3 regions of the Microbacterium dextranolyticum genome follow, and region 2 is predicted to be linked to each of the others. Evidence: predicted binding sites of a transcription regulator. Region 2 holds the regulator's gene; each other region holds the start of a gene.
What was found. The regulator LexA, encoded in region 2, represses DNA repair genes until DNA is damaged. The targets are predictions, from matches to a motif close to TCGAACANNTGTTCGA.

Region 1 (5,656 bases), 1.2 Mb from region 2:
CGCGCGCGCATCTCCGAACGGCTCGGGCACTCCGGGCCCACGGTCTCGCAGACGGTCGGTCGCATGGAGCGCGACGGCCTCGTGGTCGTCACCGACGACCGGTCGCTGGCGCTGACCGAATCCGGCAGGCAGAAGGCCGTCGACGTGATGCGCAAGCATCGGCTCGCCGAGCGTCTGCTGAGCGATGTCATCGGCCTCGACTGGGCGTACGTGCACGATGAGGCGTGCCGCTGGGAGCACGTCATGAGCGAGCTCGTCGAGCGTCGCCTGATCGAGCTGCTGGGGCATCCGACCGAGTCGCCGTACGGCAACCCGATTCCGGGTCTCGACCAGCTCGGCGACGCACCGGCCCACACCTTCGATGACGGCGTGGTCGGACTCGTCCGCCAGCTGAACGAGACCGGCGGACCCCTCAGTGGCACCGTACGGCGCCTGGCTGAGCCCGTCCAGGTCGACCCCGAGCTGCTGACCCAGCTGCGCGACGCGGGTGTCGTGCCCGGCGCGGCCGGCGACTTCCGTTTCAACGAGGGCTACGTCCTCGTGCAGATGGAGGGCTTCGACGAAGGGCTCGAGCTGCCCGTGGAGGTCGCGTCGCACATCTTCCTGGTCGACGCCGCACCGCGATCCTGAGGCGTCTCGGCTCCCTCGCCGTGCGCTCGCCGCGCGCGCGAACCTGAGTGCCGGGTGGGAGAGACCTGGGTGCGATGGGCTGTGCGTGACATATTCGTTACCTTCGGGTAGCCTCGAAAAGTCCCAGTGGCGAGAAGCCCGCCACGGACCGCCGCGCGAATTGCCTCACAGGTTCGTCGTCCGCTCGGTGACACCCGTACATCTGTGCCCTGACACCGAGTGCCGACGAACCAGTGCAGCTCCTTTCGGGTGCGTGCGCAGAGGCGCCGGAGGACAATTGGCTGAAACGTTCGACCCGTCGCAAGGGACACCCGAGTCCGAGCCGACGAAGACCGCTCTGCGGAGCCGTGCACGACGTCTCGTGACGCCCCGCCCCGTGGCATCCGCCCCTGCCCGCCAGACGCGCGCCGAGCGCCGCGCCGCCGGCAAGCCCCACCCGATGCGCAGCTTCTTCACCGTCGCCGCCGTCGCGGGTCTCGTGGCCACGGTCGCCGTGCCCGCCGCCGTAACCGCTGCGGGCACCGTGCCGGCCGAGGCGGCTGTGACGACGATGCAGCAGGTCGCCGCCGAGAACGCCCAGTCGCTGGTCGTCGCCTCCGAGGCGACCCCCGCGGCCCTCGCGCGCGGCTCGTACTCGGCCACGACCCCCGAAGAGATCCAGGCGAAGAAGGACGAGGAGGCGGCCAAGGCTGCCGCAGCCGCCCGCCTCGCCGCGGCCGCCGCCAGCGCGACCGCCAGCGCGAGCTCGGGGTCCACTTCGGGATCGACGTACTCGGGATCGCTCGCCGAGACGATCGCCCCTGCGGGATCCGTCGTGCGCCCCCTGCCGTACTTCGACCACTTCGGTGAGCCGTACGCGGGCCACAAGGGAACCGACTACATGGTCGCCCGCGGCACCCCCATCTACGCGATCGCCGACGGTGTCGTCGTCGCCTCCGACGAGGACGGCCCCGGCTGGGGCGTGTACGTCAAGATCGCCCACAACGTCGGCGGTCAGAGCGTCACCTCGCTCTACGCCCACATGCTCTACGGATCGCGTCGCGTCGCGGTCGGCGACACCGTTCGCGCCGGTCAGATCATCGGACAGGTGAGCGACACGGGCCGCGCATTCGGCACGCATCTGCACCTCGAGATCTACGTCAACGGTTCGTGGATCTACGCGGAGGACTGGCTCGCCGCCAACGTCCGCTGACCCTCCGGTCCGAGAACGACGTGATGAACGGATGCCTGTGGCGACACGGGCATCCGTTCATCTGCTTTTCGCCGAACCGTCTGCCGCCTGTACTACTCTGATCCCGACGCTCGCAGAAGCCGAGGGGGAGTCGATGGACATCGCAGGAGACCGCATCCGCACCATGGATGCCCTCTGCCGGAACGCCTCCGGCCGCTATGTCCTTCGGCATCGGGTACACGACTGCCGCGACCTTCGCGGTGACATCAAGGCGCTGTCTTCATGACAGCGCCTTTTTTCGTGCCTGCACCCTCTGAGACGTCTGCGATCTCGCACCGAAAAGGCCGCTGAAGCCGTCACGGCCGTTCGAGAGGACACACGCATGCGCACCCTGGTACTGAATGCCGGATACGAACCCCTGGCCGTCGTGTCGTTCAAGCGGGCCCTCGTGCTCGTCATGAACGAGAAGGCGACCGTCATCGAGCGGATCGACGAGAGCCCGGTCTGGGGTATCCGCGGTCACGTCGACCGACCCGCCGTGATCGTGCTCACCCGCTATGTGCGGGTTCCCGGGGCGCGGCGCGTGCCGGTGACCCGCCGCGGCGTGCTCCGTCGCGACGGGAACCGCTGCGCGTACTGCGGAAAGGGGGCGACCACGATCGATCACGTGCTGCCGCGCTCGCGCGGGGGAGCGGACTCGTGGGAGAACCTGGTCGCGGCGTGCCTGCGCTGCAACAACGTGAAGGGCGACCGCACGCCGCAGGAGATGAACTGGGAGCTGCGGTGGACGCCGCAGCCGCCGCGCGGCACGCAGTGGACCGTGCGCGGCACGGAGCGCTCCGACCCCGCGTGGGAGCCCTACCTCTCGCTCGCCGCCTGACCCGCGCCTGGCGTGTCTGTCGCGTTTGGCGCGCCCCTCGCGCCTGCCGCGTCTGCCGCGTCTGACCCGCTTGGTGCGCCCCCGCGCTGACCTCTGTCTGTCTCGTCTGCCTCGTCCGTCTCGGGGTGCGGATTCCCCGCGAGACCTCCCGTGTGTACGCTTTGGGGCTCTTTTGCGTGACACAAGCGCGGTTTCGCGACGGGAAGTGAGGCGCGCACGCGGCTGAGAGCGATGTCGGATGCCGTGGCTATCTTCGAACTCACTGGATTGAGAGATTAGAACAAAAGTTCTAATCTGATGAAGTGAGGCCGATCGTGGGGAATGTCGCTGCCGCGGATGTCGCCGACACCGTGAGCACCCTCCGCGCCCAGATGCAGCGGATGCAGGGGCGGCGTCTCGAGACGCCGGTGCTGCCTGTTCCCCGTGCCCTCGCCGCCCTACTGCCCGGCGGCGGTCTGCGGCCCGGCGCGTCGTACTCCCTCGGGCGCTCGACCTCGCTCCTGTTCGCGCTGTTCGCCCGGCCGTCGCAGGACGGCGCCTGGTGCGCCGCCGTGGGCATGCCGCATCTGGGGGTCGAGGCGGCTCGTGCGGCGGGGGTCGATCTGTCGCGGTTGGTCATCGTCCCCGATCCGGGCGAGCGATGGCTCGCGGTGACCTCGGCGATCGCCGATGTGCTGCCGGTCGTGGCGGTCCGTCCACCCGCACGGGCGACGGACGGCGACATCGCGCGCCTGGCCGCCCGCATGCGCGAGCGTGAAGCGGTGCTGCTCGTGCAGGGGCCCTGGCCGCAGACCGAGGCCATGATCGACGTGGGGGATCCGTCATGGACGGGCCTCGGCGACGGGTACGGCCTACTCTCCGGTCGTGAGCTGACCATCACGGTGACCAGCCGGCGCTTTCCCGCGCCGCGGACGGGCCGGGTGCTGCTGCCGGACGCCGACGGCGCCGTCGCCCCCGTGGAGCGGGGGTGGGATGCCGCGGCGCGCCCCGTCCCGTTCACGGGATCCGTTCCGATGGCCCGGGCGGTGTGAGCATGGGCGTCGCCGTCGCGCCGGACCTCCCGCCGCGCAGTCTCGTCGTCTGGGTGCCGGACTGGCCGATCGTCGCGCTCGCGCGCGACGGCGACGATCCCCCCGATCCCGCCGCGCCGATCGCCGTTTTCGCGAAGGGCGTCGTGATGGCCTGCTCTGCGGCGGCGCGCGCAGAGGGGGTGCGCCGGGGGCAGCGTCGACGCGATGCGCAGGCGCGGTGCCCGCAACTGATCGTGGTGACGGATGACCCGGTGCGCGACCATCGGGTCTTCGCCCCCGTGATCGCGGGCATCGAAGAGGCGGCCCCCGGCGTGCAGCTGATCCATCCCGGCCTGTGCGCGCTGCAGGCGAAGGGGCCGGCCAGGTACTACGGGTCCGAAGCGGCCGCGGCGACCGTGCTCGCCGGGGTCGTGGTCGCGCTCGGCATCGACGACGTCCGCGTCGGGGTGGCCGACGGTGCGTTCACCGCCGAGCAGGTCGCTCGCGTCGGCACGCGTGCGGCCGACCCCGTGCGCATCGTGCCCGAAGGGGGCGCAGCAGATTTCCTCGCGCCGTTGTCGGTCGGTGTGCTCGAAGGTGAGACCCCGGGGATCGCGGGGTTGTTCGCCCGACTCGGTGTCCAGCGACTGGGCGAGGTCGCCGATCTCGGGGCCGACCGGCTGGGGGAGAGATTCGGGGCGCCCGGCATCCGGCTGCACGCTCTCGTCACCGGCCGCGATCCGCGCCCGGTGACCGCGCGTGTGCCGCCTCCCGAGCTGCATCGCGAGGTCGTGTTCGAGCCCCCCGTCGCTCTCGCGGATCAGATCGCGTTCGGGCTGCGTCTTCCGGCCGAGGAGTTCACCTCACGGCTCGGGGCGCAGGGACTCGTGTGCACCGAGCTGCGCGTCGTGCTCACCGGCGAGCACGGCGATCGCAGCGATCGGGTCTGGCTGCACCCCGGGGCCTTCGATGCGGCGGCGATCGTCGACCGGGTGCGCTGGCAGCTCGCCGAGCAGGCAGCCTCGACCGCGCCGACGGGGTCGAGGGCGGCACGCCCGCCCCGCGGCGCGGCGACGGGAGGGCTCCGCAGTGCGGTCACGAGCGTGCGGATCGAACCCGAGGGGGTGGATGCCGCGGCGCACCACACGGCGCGGCTGTTCGGCTCGGGGCCGGAAGAACGGGTGCATCACGCGCTGTCCCGGGTGCAGGCCATGCTCGGGCATCAGGGAGTGCTGATCCCCGAGATCGGGGGCGGCCGCTGGCTTGCGGAGCGGCAGCAGCTCGTGCCCTGGGGCGATGCGCGGGTGTCGTCGGATGCCGCGGCGCGGCCCTGGCCGGGGAGCGTGCCGGGGCCGCTGCCGGCGAGCGTGTTCCCGCGAGCGCTGAGCGTCGCCGTGCTCGACGGCGAGGGCGACATGGTCGCCGTGGATGCCCGGGGTGAGGTGACCGCCGAGCCGGTGTGGCTCGTGACACCGGGCGCCTCCGGACCGGGGCAGCGTCGTGGCATCCGGCAATGGGCGGGGCCGTGGCCCGTGATCGAGCGCGGGTGGGATCCCGAGCGGGCGCGATGGGCTCATCGATTCCAGATCGTCGACCACATGCAGGGGGCGTGGCTGCTCGTGTGCGAGGCAGGGGTCTGGCAGGCGGAGGGGGTGTACGACTGATGGGATTCAACAATCCGTCGGTGACCTGGTCTGAGATGGAACGCCTGCTCAGCAGCCAGGGCACCGAACCCGACGGCGGCGACGGCCCGGCGTTCTCGCGCAAGCGCGGGCCCTACCGGGCACCGAAGATCGAGCGCCCCGACGACGTCGTGCCCTACGCCGAGCTGCACGCCCACTCGTCGTATTCGTTCCTCGACGGCGCCTCCTCTCCTGCGGAGCTCGCAGAAGAGGCCGAGCGCCTGGGGTTGCATGCCCTCGCCGTCACCGATCACGACGGCTTCTACGGGATCGTCCGTTTCGC
Region 2 (5,656 bases):
ACAAGCTCATCCCGAGCACCAACTGCGGCATGGCGCCGTTCCCTCGCGGCGTCGCTCTGCAGAAGCTGAGCGCGTTGAGCGCGGGGGCGGCGATCCTCCGCGACGAGCTCGGCTGATCGCCACACACACGGCGCGCCCTCGTCCCGACGAGCAGATCGGGGAGGGCGCGCCGTCGTTCAGTCCAGGGGCAGCGGCGGGATGCCCGGAGTGTCGAAACCGAACACGGCGCCGAGGAAGGCGACCTCTTTCTCGAGTGCGTCGACGATCGACTCGGCGCGGCGGAATCCGTGCCCTTCGCCGTCGTACAGCACGTAGGCGTGGGGCACGTGCCGCGTGGCGAGGGCATCGCGGATCGCTTCGGCCTGCGCGGGCGGCACGACGGCGTCGTCACTGCCCTGCAGGATGAGCATCGGGGCGCGCAGGCGGTCCGGATGGCTGAGCGGCGAGCGTTCGACGTAGAGCGCCTCGGCATCGGGCAGGGGCCCGATGAGCCCGTCGAGGTAGTGGGCCTCGAAATCGTGCGTGTCCTCCGCCAGCGCGCGTGCGTCACCGACGCCGTAGCGTGAGATGCCCGCGCGGAAGACGTCGGTGCGCACGAGCGCACCGAGCACCGTCCAGCCCCCGGCCGAGCCGCCTTCGATCGCCAGACGGTCCTCATCGGCTCGTCCGGCGGAGGCGAGACCCGATGCGGCAGCGGCGACGTCGTCGACGTCCACGATGCCCCACTGCCCGTCGAGGCGCTCGCGGTAGGCGCGCCCGTATCCGGTGGATCCGCCGTAGTTCACATCGAGGACTCCGATTCCGCGGCTCGTGAAGAACGCCGTCTTCGCATCGGCGATGCCGCCGACGTGCGCCGTGGGCCCGCCGTGGACGAAGACGACGTAGGGCGGCAGCTCGCCCTCGGGCGCGCGGACGTCGGGATGGGTCGGAGCGAAGTCATAGGCGTGCACCTCGCCGTGCGGTCCCGCGAAGGTCACCGGCCTTCCCACGGGCATCCAGTCGGCCTCCGGGGAGTCCGCACCGGCGACCCGGGCGACCTCGCCGTCGGCGGTCACGAGCCAGATGCCGGTGCCCTGCCGTCCCGCGCCGGAGACGAGGACGGCGCCGGGGCGGGCGTCGTCGATCGCGAGGCGCGACGACGCCGGCAGAGCGACCTGCGTGACCGTGCCGTCGGAGTCGACGATCACGAGAGCGTCGGTGCCGTTCGTGCGAATCGCGGCGAGGCGTCCTTCTCCGAGCAGGCCGTACCAGCGCTGCCCGAGCACCCACAGCCCGCCACCGGTGTCGGCGTCCGCCGGCGCGAGCGGGTGCAGCGTCGCCGATGGCCCGTCGTCGGCGCCGACCTCGACCGACCAGAGGTTCCATCGGCCTGTCGGCTCATCGATGACGACGAGCTCATCGTCCGTGCGCCACGTCGGCTGCAGGGCCGATGTCTCGCCGGAGGTGACGGCACGCGCGTCCGCGACGCGTCCGTTCTCGATCACGCCGACCCGGACCTCGGTGCGCTCCCACGGCATGTGCGGATGGTCCCACGCGACCCACGCGAGCCGCGTGCCGTCCGGGGAGAGGTCCGGCTGGGCGACGAAGTCGCTCCCCGAGACCAGTTCGGTCACCCGTGGCTCGGGGCCCTCGATCGCGATGCGCACGATCGCGCGATGGGGGATGCCGTCGGTGCCCCGCTCGAGGACGGCGAGCAGGGCACCGTGCCGCCGGCGCAGGCCGCCGTAGCGCGCCGCCGGATCCTCGGGCGTGAGTGCGCGGGGGACTCCGTCGGGGCCGAGGGCCCACACCCGCTGATCGGTCTTCTCGACGAACAGCAGGATGCCCGTCTCGGTCGCCGTCCACGCGCCGCCGCCGTACTCGTGCACCCGCGACCGTGCGCTCCACGGCGACGGCAGCACGGTGTCGACGGTGCCCGCGGCGGTGCGGCGGCGAACCGTCGTGCGGCCGCCCTCGGCGGGCAACGACTCGCCCCACCAGATCTCGTCGCCCACGAATGCCGCGCCCTCGAATCGGGGGGCGGCGGACGAGGCCCACTGCGCCGACAGCGGGGACGGCCAAGAACCGAAGGGATGCACCGAGACCATCACTCCACGCTATCCGTCGACGGCGCGTGTTCATCGCCTTTCGTGTCTGTCGCCATCCGATGCCCCGATCTCTCGGGTGCCCGGATGCCCCCTGCCTGGCCCTCAGCCCCGCTCGGTCGCGGAGTCGTCGCCGCGCTCGTCGGGGCGACGCTGCAAAAGTGCACTGAGCCACCAGGTGATCAGGAGCACGGCGAAGACCCCCGCCGCGTCGCCGAGGGTGAGCGGGCGCAGCAGAGCGAGCCAGACGATGGCGAGCACGAGAAGCATCACGCCGATCGCCGTCGGATGCCGGAAAAGCCAGGCGCCGAACGCTCCGGTGTCCAGACCCCGCAGCGCGAGTGCGCGCCGAGCCTCCGCGTTCAGCGCACCGAGGCTCATCCGCAATCGTGACGGTGTGCGCCCGCCGCTGCGCGACCACGCCAGCGCGGCCACGACGGCGCCGACGAACGCCGTGACGACGGCGGTGCGCGAGAGCGCCTCGGAGAGCAGCCCGTAGACGGCGCCGAGGCCGGCGGGGGAGAGGCCGGATCCGGACGCGGCGGTCGAGACGGCGGCCGAGCCGATCGCGATGCCGGCGACGAGCACGATTCCGCCCACCAGAAGCGCGACGCCGGCTCCGAGCAGCGCGGTCGTGCGCCGTCGTGCGAGCAGCACGCCGAGGACGAAGAGGCCGATCGTCGGGAACGGCAGCCACCACCCCGCGGCGACGACGAGGCCGTACCCCGAGCGCAGCAGCTGCAGGGACTGGCCGTCGCCGAGGACGATGACGTGATCGACCTGGGGGATGAGTCGCGCCACGCGGGCATCCCGGGCCTGCAGGCCCTGCCGCACCTGCGAGACGATCTCGCCCATCTGGATGCCGACACCGTCTTCGGTGCGGACGACGAGGCCGCCGCCATCGGAGGTCGCCGCCGTGACCAGCGCGCGATGGGTCGTGCGAAGCGTCGTCGCCCAGATCTCCGAGAACCGATCCGAGTCCACGACATCGGTGATCCCGCGCCGGACGATCCCCTCGAGCCCCGCGGCGGCGGGCTCTTTCAGAAGGTCGAGCGCCGACACGGCGCTCGCCGGCAGCCCGAGCGACGCCACCGCGTCGATGACGTCCGATGTGAGCGCGCCGAAGTCGGTCTGGGTGGTGATCGCGCGCATGGTCTCGTCGACGATCATCTGCCGAACGTCCGCGTCGGACGACAGGGGCGCGAGGGTCGCCACGAAGGCATCCTCATCGACCAGCTGCGCTCGCGCCCAGGCGCCGACGATCGACACCGGGACCAGGATCGCCGCGACGATCAGGCAGATCGCCGAAAGCCACGCGCGCCATGCGCCCACTCGCCGACGTACGGAAGGCGCGTCGCGTGGATCGGGCGCCGCGCGGTGTGCGTGCGGGCGACGCGGAGTGCGGGCAGTCACACCGACATTGTGTCGGACGGGCGCGGACAGCGCTCAGACGGCGCGCAGCACCGCCACCACCTTGCCCAGAACGACCGCCTCGTCGCCGAGGATCGGCTCGAACGCGCTGTTGCGCGGCAGCAGCCAGGTGTGGCCGTCGCGCTGACGGAACGTCTTCACCGTCGCCTCCCCGTCGAGCATCGCGGCGACGATCTCACCGTTGTCGGCGGTCGCCTGCGAGCGCACGACCACCCAGTCGCCGTCGCAGATGGCGGCGTCGATCATCGATTCCCCGCTCACCTTGAGCATGAACAGGTCTCCCTTGCCCACGAGCTGGCGGGGGAGCGGGAAGATCTCCTCGACCTGCTGGTCGGCGGTGATGGGAACGCCCGCCGCGATACGGCCGACCAGCGGCACGAGTGCCGCATCGCCGAGGGCCGGCGACAGGTCGGCCGGGTTCTCGGTCGCCGCGCCGGGCAGATCGATCAGGACCTCCATGGCGCGCGTCTTGCCGGCGTCGCGTCGCAGGTAGCCGCTCAGCTCGAGCTGGTTCAGCTGGTGCGTGACGCTGGAGAGCGACTTCAGCCCCACCGCGTCGCCGATCTCGCGCATGCTCGGCGGGTAGCCGTGCCGTGAGATCGACTGCTGGATCACGTCGAGGATCGCCAGCTGCTTCTCGCTCAGGCTCTTGCGCCGGCGTGTCTGCGGCTTCTCCATGGCGTTCTCCTCACGGATCGTCCGCCTCCGATGGATCTCTTCTTCGAATGTCGGAGGTCGGTGATGTGCTGTCGTCATCGAAACCGTATCCGGTCGGAACGGCGTCGGATGCCAGGCGTCCGCGTGTCGCTTTCGATTCGCCTCCGAGTTCGAGATCGCTTGACAGTCCGATACATCGAAGATATCTTCGGAACAGAACTTCTGACCTGATCCTCGCGTCGCGAGGTTCGGGCACGAAGATCCCGACATCCGAGGCACCGCCCTGAGGAGGGACCATGACCACCATCGACATGTCCGCACACCCCGCTCTGGCCACCCGCGTGCCCGCCACGCGGCTGCGTCTCACGACGCGCGGTCGTCGTGTCGTGGCGATGCTCGTCTCGGTCCCCGCCGCGATCGCTCTGAGCGTCGTGATCCTCTCCAGTGGCGGGGCGCTCGCGTCGAACGAGAACGGCGCACCTGCCGGTACGTTCTCCCACGTGACGGTCATGCCCGGCGACACGCTGTGGTCGATCGCGCAGGACGTCGCGCCGGGCGTCGACCCGCGCGACGTCGTGGACGAGATCGTGCGTCTGAACGCGTTGCCGTCCGGAGCCATCGAGGCCGGCGAGAGCATCGCCATCCCGCAGCAGTACGCTCCGGCGCGCTGACGCGGCGGTACGCCGGCGTGTCACCCGAAGCATCCGGCCCGCCGACACCGCTCTACGATGGGGCTGTGAGTGCGAGTCTGGATGACCTCCCCCTGAGACCCGATCTGCGCGGCCTGAAGCCCTACGGCGCACCCCAGGCCCCGCTGCCGGTGGCCCTCAACGTCAACGAGAACACCCACCCCGTCCCCGAAGACGTCGCAGACGACATCGTGGATGCGATCGCACGGGCCGTGCGCGAGGTGAACCGCTATCCCGACCGTGAGTTCACCGTGTTGCGCGAGGGATTCGCGGACTACCTGGGGCACGGGCTCGCCGCTGACCAGATCTGGGCGGCCAACGGCTCGAACGAAGTCCTGCAGCACCTGCTGCAGGCCTTCGGAGGGCCGGGGCGGACCGCTTTCGGCTTCGCGCCGACCTATTCGATGTACCCTCTGCTGACCCGGGCGACGGGGGCGGAGTACATCGCCGGCACGCGCGGCGTCGACTACACGCTCGACGCCGACGACGCGCGCCGTCAGATCGAGCAGGCGGATCCCGATCTCGTCTTCCTCTGCGCGCCGAACAATCCCACCGGCACGCCCTTGGGCCTCGACGTGATCGAGGCCGTGTACGAGGCGACCGATGGCATCGTGATCGTCGACGAGGCCTACCAGGAATTCGCGCCCCACGACTCCCGGTCCGCCCTGACCCTGCTCCCCGGTCGCGAGCGGCTCGTCGTGTCACGCACCATGAGCAAGGCGTTCGCGTTCGCGGGCGCCCGCGTCGGCTACCTCGCCGCCGATCCCGCCGTGATCGACGCGCTGCATCTCGTGC
Region 3 (5,656 bases), 610 kb from region 2:
TTGGAGAGGTCCTCACCGTCGTACTCCACCAGCACGCCGTACAGCCCGCCCTGAAGAAGCACCTTGACGCCGGGAACCATCGCCCGCGCCTTCGCCTCCTGCTCCGACTTCATCTTGGCGGCCCGGCGACGCGAGCTCCAGAACATGAAGACGAGCAGACCCGCCATCGCGACGAGCAGGAGGATGTCCATGAGGTGACCTTTCGGGTGCACACCCGGCGTCGGGGCGCGGTCGGGCGTGGGGAAGACGGCAGAAGCCTTCAGTGATTATAGGACATCGAGTCTCAGCGCCTCGGACGGCGGCCTCACGCGCAGGTGCGCGTACGCCTCGGGAGTCGCCACACGGCCGCGCGGCGTCCGCCCGAGGAAGCCGATCCGCACGAGGTAGGGCTCGACGACGGACTCGATCGTCTCAGCCTCCTCACCCACCGTCACCGCGAGCGTGCTGAGACCGACCGGACCGCCGCGGAAACGGCGGACGACGGCATCCAGCACCGCTCGGTCGAGGCGGTCGAGGCCGATCGCGTCGACATCGTAGAGCTCCAGAGCGGCAGAAACGTCGCCCTCCGTCGCCGCCGCGTCCGATGCCCCGTGCACGATCACGTAGTCGCGGACGCGCCGCAGCAGGCGGTTGGCGATACGGGGTGTACCCCGCGAGCGGCGAGCGATCTCGTCGCGGGCGACGGGCGGCACATCGACCCCGAGGACGGTCGCCGACCGGGCGATGACGCGTTCGAGCTCGTCCGGCTCGTAGTACTCCAGATGCGCGGTGAAGCCGAAGCGGTCCCGCAGCGGATTGGGCAGCAGACCCGACCGCGTCGTCGCCCCCACGAGGGTGAAGGGGGCCAGGTCCAGCGGGATGCTCGTGGCACCGGCCCCCTTGCCGACCATGATGTCGATCCGGAAGTCCTCCATCGCGAGGTAGAGCATCTCTTCGGCGGAGCGCGCCATGCGGTGGATCTCGTCGATGAACAGCACCTCCCCCGGAACGAGGCTCGACAGAAGGGCGGCGAGGTCGCCGGCGTGCTGGATGGCGGGGCCCGACGACAGGCGCAGCGGCCGACCGCTTTCGTGGGCGACGATCATCGCCAGGGTCGTCTTGCCGAGCCCGGGCGGGCCGGACAGCAGGATGTGATCGGCGGGGCGCTGCTGGATGCGCGCCGCATCGAGCAGGAGCTGGAGCTGCCCGCGGACCTTCTGCTGACCGACGAACTCGGCCAGCGAGACCGGACGCAGCGCGCCTTCGACCGCCAGCTCGGTCTCGTCCTGCGCTTCGCGCGGATCGCGTGCGGAATCGTCAGCCACGCGCTTGCTCCGTCCGGCTCGGACCGAGGTGCGCCAGGGCGAGCTTCAGGAGCGCCGGCACCGAGGAGAGGTCGGCGGCCGTGGCATCCTCTGACACGTCGCGCACGGTCTCTGCGCTCACCCGCTCATTCCAGCCCAGAGCGATCAGCGCCGCGACGACTTGGGCTGCGATCGGCGCCGATGCCGCACCCGGCGTGCTCGCCCGGTGCGCCGCAGGCGCGGTGAGCTTGCCGGCCAGTTGTACGACGATGAGCTTCGCCGTCTTCGGCCCGATACCGGAGACGCGACGGAAGGGTGCGTCGTCTTCGGCGGACACCGCGTCGGCGATCTGCGCCACGGTCAGCGATGACATCACCCCGAGGGCCGACTTTGGCCCCACGCCCGACACGCTGAGCAGCAGGGCGAAGGTTTCGAGCTCGTCGCGCTCGGCGAAGCCGTAGAGCGAGAGGGCGTCCTCGCGCACGATGAGGTTCGTGTGCAGCATCGTCTCGTCGCCGAGGTGGAGCGAGCGAGCGACCTGCGCGGTCACCGCGACGGCGAACCCGACGCCGCCCACCTCGAGGATCACCGACTCGGCATCCACGTGCAGCACACGACCGCGCAGTGAGGAGATCATCCACACAGCCTACGAGCGGCTTCGGATCTTTGTTCGAGCGACACGCGCGGCGGGTGGGCTCGCTCATCCTCCATGCTCGGAAGATTTCGGGTCGCCTGCGGTCCCCCCGTGCCCATCCCCCACAGGTTCGGGGTCGCCAGTAGTCGTCCCCTCGCGGGTTCGGGGTCTCCTCCGGCCGCCACAAGCCACACGAGGCGACCAGAAGCGACCCCGAACTCGCAGGGTCACGCCGCGATGGGCCCCCTCACGCCCCACCTTCACTCCCTCACGAGTTCTGCGGCGCCCCTGGTCGCCCGCACCCATCCCCCGCGGGTTCGGGGTCGCCAGTAGTCGCTCTATCACGGGTGTGGGGTCTCCTCCGGTCGCCACAACCCACACGAGGTGACCAGAAGCGACCCCGAACCTTGTGGAGGATGCCCCGGAGTGGCACACCATGCGAGGTGCACGGAGCCCGCCCCGACGAAGCGTCGCGCCCACGGGAAGGGGATCAGCGACACGTGAGCGGCGACGCTCAGCGCCGGGCTGCGCGCTCCGCGTCCGCCCAGGCGCGCTGCGCGGGGGTCAGCGCGCCGGAGCCCGTCGACACCGACGGGTCACCCCGCCGCCAGGCGTGGCACAGCGCGATTGCCAGCGCGTCCGCGGCATCCGCCGGGTGCGGCAGAGCGTCCAGTCGGAGCACGCGCGCGACCATCGTCTGCACCTGACGCTTGTCGGCCGCCCCGTATCCGGTGATGGCGGCCTTGACCTCGGACGGGGTGTGCGTGTGCGCCGGCAGTCCCCGCTCGGCAGCCAGGAGCAGCGCGACCCCGCTCGCCTGCGCCGTGCCCATGACCGTCGAACGGTTCTGCTGTGCGAAGACGCGCTCGACCGCCACGACCTGGGGGCGATGCTCGTCAAGAACAGCCCTCAGCCCCGCAGCGATGACGGCGAGGCGCTCACCGACTGGCATCCCCGCGTCGGAGCGCACCACGCCCACGTGCACGAGCGACGCCGACCGGTCGGCCCGCACGTCCACGACGCCGACGCCGCAGCGGGTGAGTCCCGGGTCGATGCCGAGGACGCGAAGAGCGGATGCCACTCCCCTACGCTACGCGGCGGGGTGCGGCATCCGCTCCTGAAACGCGGGTGGGCGCCGGACGACGCCCCTGCGATCACTCGTCGTTCTCGAGCTCGGCCTGAACCTCGGCGGACAGGTCGAAGTTGCTGAAGACGTTCTGCACGTCGTCGCTGTCTTCGAGCGCATCGATGAGGCGGAAGATCTTGCGAGCGGTGTCGGCGTCGATCTCGACCTTGAGGTTCGGCACGAACTCGACGTCGGCGGATTCGTACTCGATACCGGCGTCGGTCAGCGCGCTGCGCACGGCGACCAGGTCGGATGCCTCGGTGACGACCTCGAAGCCCTGCGCGTGCGGCTCGATCTCCTCCGCACCGGCCTCGAGCGCCGCCATCATGACGTCGTCCTCGGTCGTGCCTTCTTCGGCGACGACGATGACGCCCTTGCGGGTGAAGTTGTAGGCAACCGACCCCGGGTCGGCGAGCGTGCCGCCGTTGCGGCTCAGAGCCGTACGCACCTCTGCGGCAGCCCGGTTCTTGTTGTCGGTCAGGCACTCGATCATCAGCGCGACACCGTTGGGACCGTAGCCCTCGTACATGATCGAGGAATACTCGACCGACTCGCCGCCGATCCCGGCACCGCGCTTGATCGCACGATCGATGTTGTCTTTGGGGACCGAGGTCTTCTTGGCCTTCAGGACGGCGTCGAACAGCGTCGGGTTGCCCTGCAGGTCAGCGCCGCCGAGCTTGGCCGCGACTTCGATGTTCTTGATGAGCTTGGCCCACGACTTGGCACGGCGAGAGTCGATGACCGCCTTCTTGTGCTTGGTCGTGGCCCATTTGGAGTGTCCGGACATGCGCTCCAGTTTACGGGGCCGCGTCGACGATCTTCGCGAGGGTGCGCAGGTTCCGTGTCGTCGTGCTCTTCTTGTAGGCGGCCTTGCCCAGAACCTTGCCGAACGGGGTGTCGAGCGTGCGCCCTTTCTCGGGGCTCCAGAAGACGACGCCGTGCCCGACCTGCACCGGATCCTCGGCCGGGTCGAGCCGCGCAGCGACGTCCGAGAGCGCGTCACGCACCGTCGCGTCGCTGCAGAACACGACGTACGGCTGTCGTCCGTCGTCCTCGGCGTCGAACGGGTAGGCTCCGAGCGCCGCATGCAGCTCATCGAGCGAGACGAGCACGATCCACGCGTCGTAGTCGAAGCGCTCCCGCAGCGCACGCTCGATCGTGGCCTTGAGAGCGGGTCTGTCCGCCGCGCGGGCGTCGGCGCGGAACCGCACGTTCCCGCTCGCCAGCACCGTCGTCACGTCGGTGAACCCGAGCTCCCGGAAAAGGGCGCTCAGGTCGGCGCTGCGAATGGTGATGCCGTTCACGTTGACTCCGCGCAGAAGCGCGACCCAGGTCGTCATACCCGAACGCTATCGACACCGTCCGTTCGCGCGGCGATCATCTCGAGGAACAGCTCGTGAAATCCCGTCTCGCCCGTGGCTTCCGGGTGGAAGGCGGTGCCGAGGAGGTTCTCCTGACGCACGGCGACGACGCGACCGTCGGGGAGCGTCGCGATCGCACGTACGTCCGGCCCCCGCTCGACCACGACCGGTGCCCGGATGAAGGCGGCGTGCACCGCCCGCTCCATGCCCTGCACCTGCAGATCGGTCTCGAACGACTCCGCCTGGCGGCCGAAGGCGTTGCGCTCGACCGTGATGTCGAGGCCGCCGAAGCTCTGCTGGCCGGGGCTCGGATTGGCGATGCGGTCGGCGAGCAGGATCAGCCCCGCGCACGTGCCGTACACGGGCAGGCCGCGCGCGATCGCCGCGCAGATCGGCAGGCGCAGCCCGAACTCGCGCGCGAGCTTGTCGATCACGCCGGACTCTCCCCCGGGGAGGATGACCCCGGACACCGCCTCCAGCTCCTCCGGCCGGCGCACCAGGACGACGTCGGCTCCGAGCCGAACGAGCATCCGGCTGTGCTCCCGGACGTCGCCCTGCAGCGCCAGCACCCCGACGCGGGTCACGACCGCACCCGTCGACACCGCGCCGAGACGGAGGGCAGACGCGCCGCGAGGCGGGTGCTCACCAGCCGCGCTCCGCGAGACGGTGCGGGGCGGGAAGATCGGTCACGTTGATGCCGACCATCGCCTCGCCGAGGCCGCGCGAGACCGCGGCGATCACGGTCGGGTCGTCGAAGAACGTCGTGGCCTTCACGATCGCGGCCGCCCGCGCCGCCGGGTCGCCGCTCTTGAAGATGCCCGACCCGACGAACACGCCGTCGGCCCCGAGCTGCATCATCATCGCCGCATCGGCGGGCGTCGCGACGCCGCCGGCGACGAACATGACGACCGGAAGCGCGCCCTTCTCGGCGACCTCGACGACGAGGTCGTAGGGCGCCTGCAGTTCCTTCGCCGCAACGTAGAGCTCGTCTTTGGGGAGGGCGGCGAGGGCGGCCACCTCGCCGCGGATCTTGCGGATGTGCTTCATCGCCTCCGAGACGTCTCCGGTTCCCGCCTCGCCTTTGGAGCGGATCATGGCGGCGCCCTCCGTGATGCGCCGCAGCGCCTCACCGAGGTTCGTCGCGCCGCACACGAAGGGCACATCGAACGCCCACTTGTCGATGTGGTTCACGTAGTCGGCGGGAGAGAGCACCTCGGACTCGTCGATGTAGTCGACACCGAGCTCCTGCAAT

Region 1: imuA' (DnaE2-dependent mutagenesis accessory factor ImuA') is a predicted target of LexA. The motif match lies at 2,958-2,973, and genes of this name have one in related genera.
Region 3: ruvA (Holliday junction branch migration protein RuvA) is a predicted target of LexA. The motif match lies at 1,942-1,957, and genes of this name have one in related genera.

What each region holds. Positions count from the first base shown of each region.
Region 1 covers NZ_JAFBBR010000001.1:2,164,907-2,170,562, reverse strand. Annotated here, with positions in the region: gene JOE64_RS10025 (iron-dependent transcriptional repressor DtxR) at 1-630, shown strand, start outside; gene JOE64_RS10020 (peptidoglycan DD-metalloendopeptidase family protein) at 908-1,822, shown strand; gene JOE64_RS10015 (HNH endonuclease) at 2,184-2,681, shown strand; gene imuA' (DnaE2-dependent mutagenesis accessory factor ImuA') at 2,996-3,712, shown strand; gene JOE64_RS10005 (DNA polymerase Y family protein) at 3,715-5,355, shown strand; gene JOE64_RS10000 (error-prone DNA polymerase) at 5,355-5,656, shown strand, end outside.
Region 2 covers NZ_JAFBBR010000001.1:1,012,506-1,018,161, forward strand. Annotated here, with positions in the region: gene JOE64_RS04505 (methionine synthase) at 1-116, shown strand, start outside; gene JOE64_RS04510 (S9 family peptidase) at 177-2,087, opposite strand; gene JOE64_RS04515 (hypothetical protein) at 2,190-3,497, opposite strand; gene lexA (transcriptional repressor LexA) at 3,531-4,193, opposite strand; gene JOE64_RS04525 (LysM peptidoglycan-binding domain-containing protein) at 4,469-4,843, shown strand; gene JOE64_RS04530 (histidinol-phosphate transaminase) at 4,909-5,656, shown strand, end outside.
Region 3 covers NZ_JAFBBR010000001.1:1,626,433-1,632,088, reverse strand. Annotated here, with positions in the region: gene JOE64_RS07500 (preprotein translocase subunit YajC) at 1-191, opposite strand, end outside; gene ruvB (Holliday junction branch migration DNA helicase RuvB) at 267-1,304, opposite strand; gene ruvA (Holliday junction branch migration protein RuvA) at 1,297-1,920, opposite strand; gene ruvC (crossover junction endodeoxyribonuclease RuvC) at 2,432-2,998, opposite strand; gene JOE64_RS07480 (YebC/PmpR family DNA-binding transcriptional regulator) at 3,072-3,830, opposite strand; gene JOE64_RS07475 (DUF1697 domain-containing protein) at 3,841-4,383, opposite strand; gene pdxT (pyridoxal 5'-phosphate synthase glutaminase subunit PdxT) at 4,380-4,988, opposite strand; gene pdxS (pyridoxal 5'-phosphate synthase lyase subunit PdxS) at 5,047-5,656, opposite strand, start outside.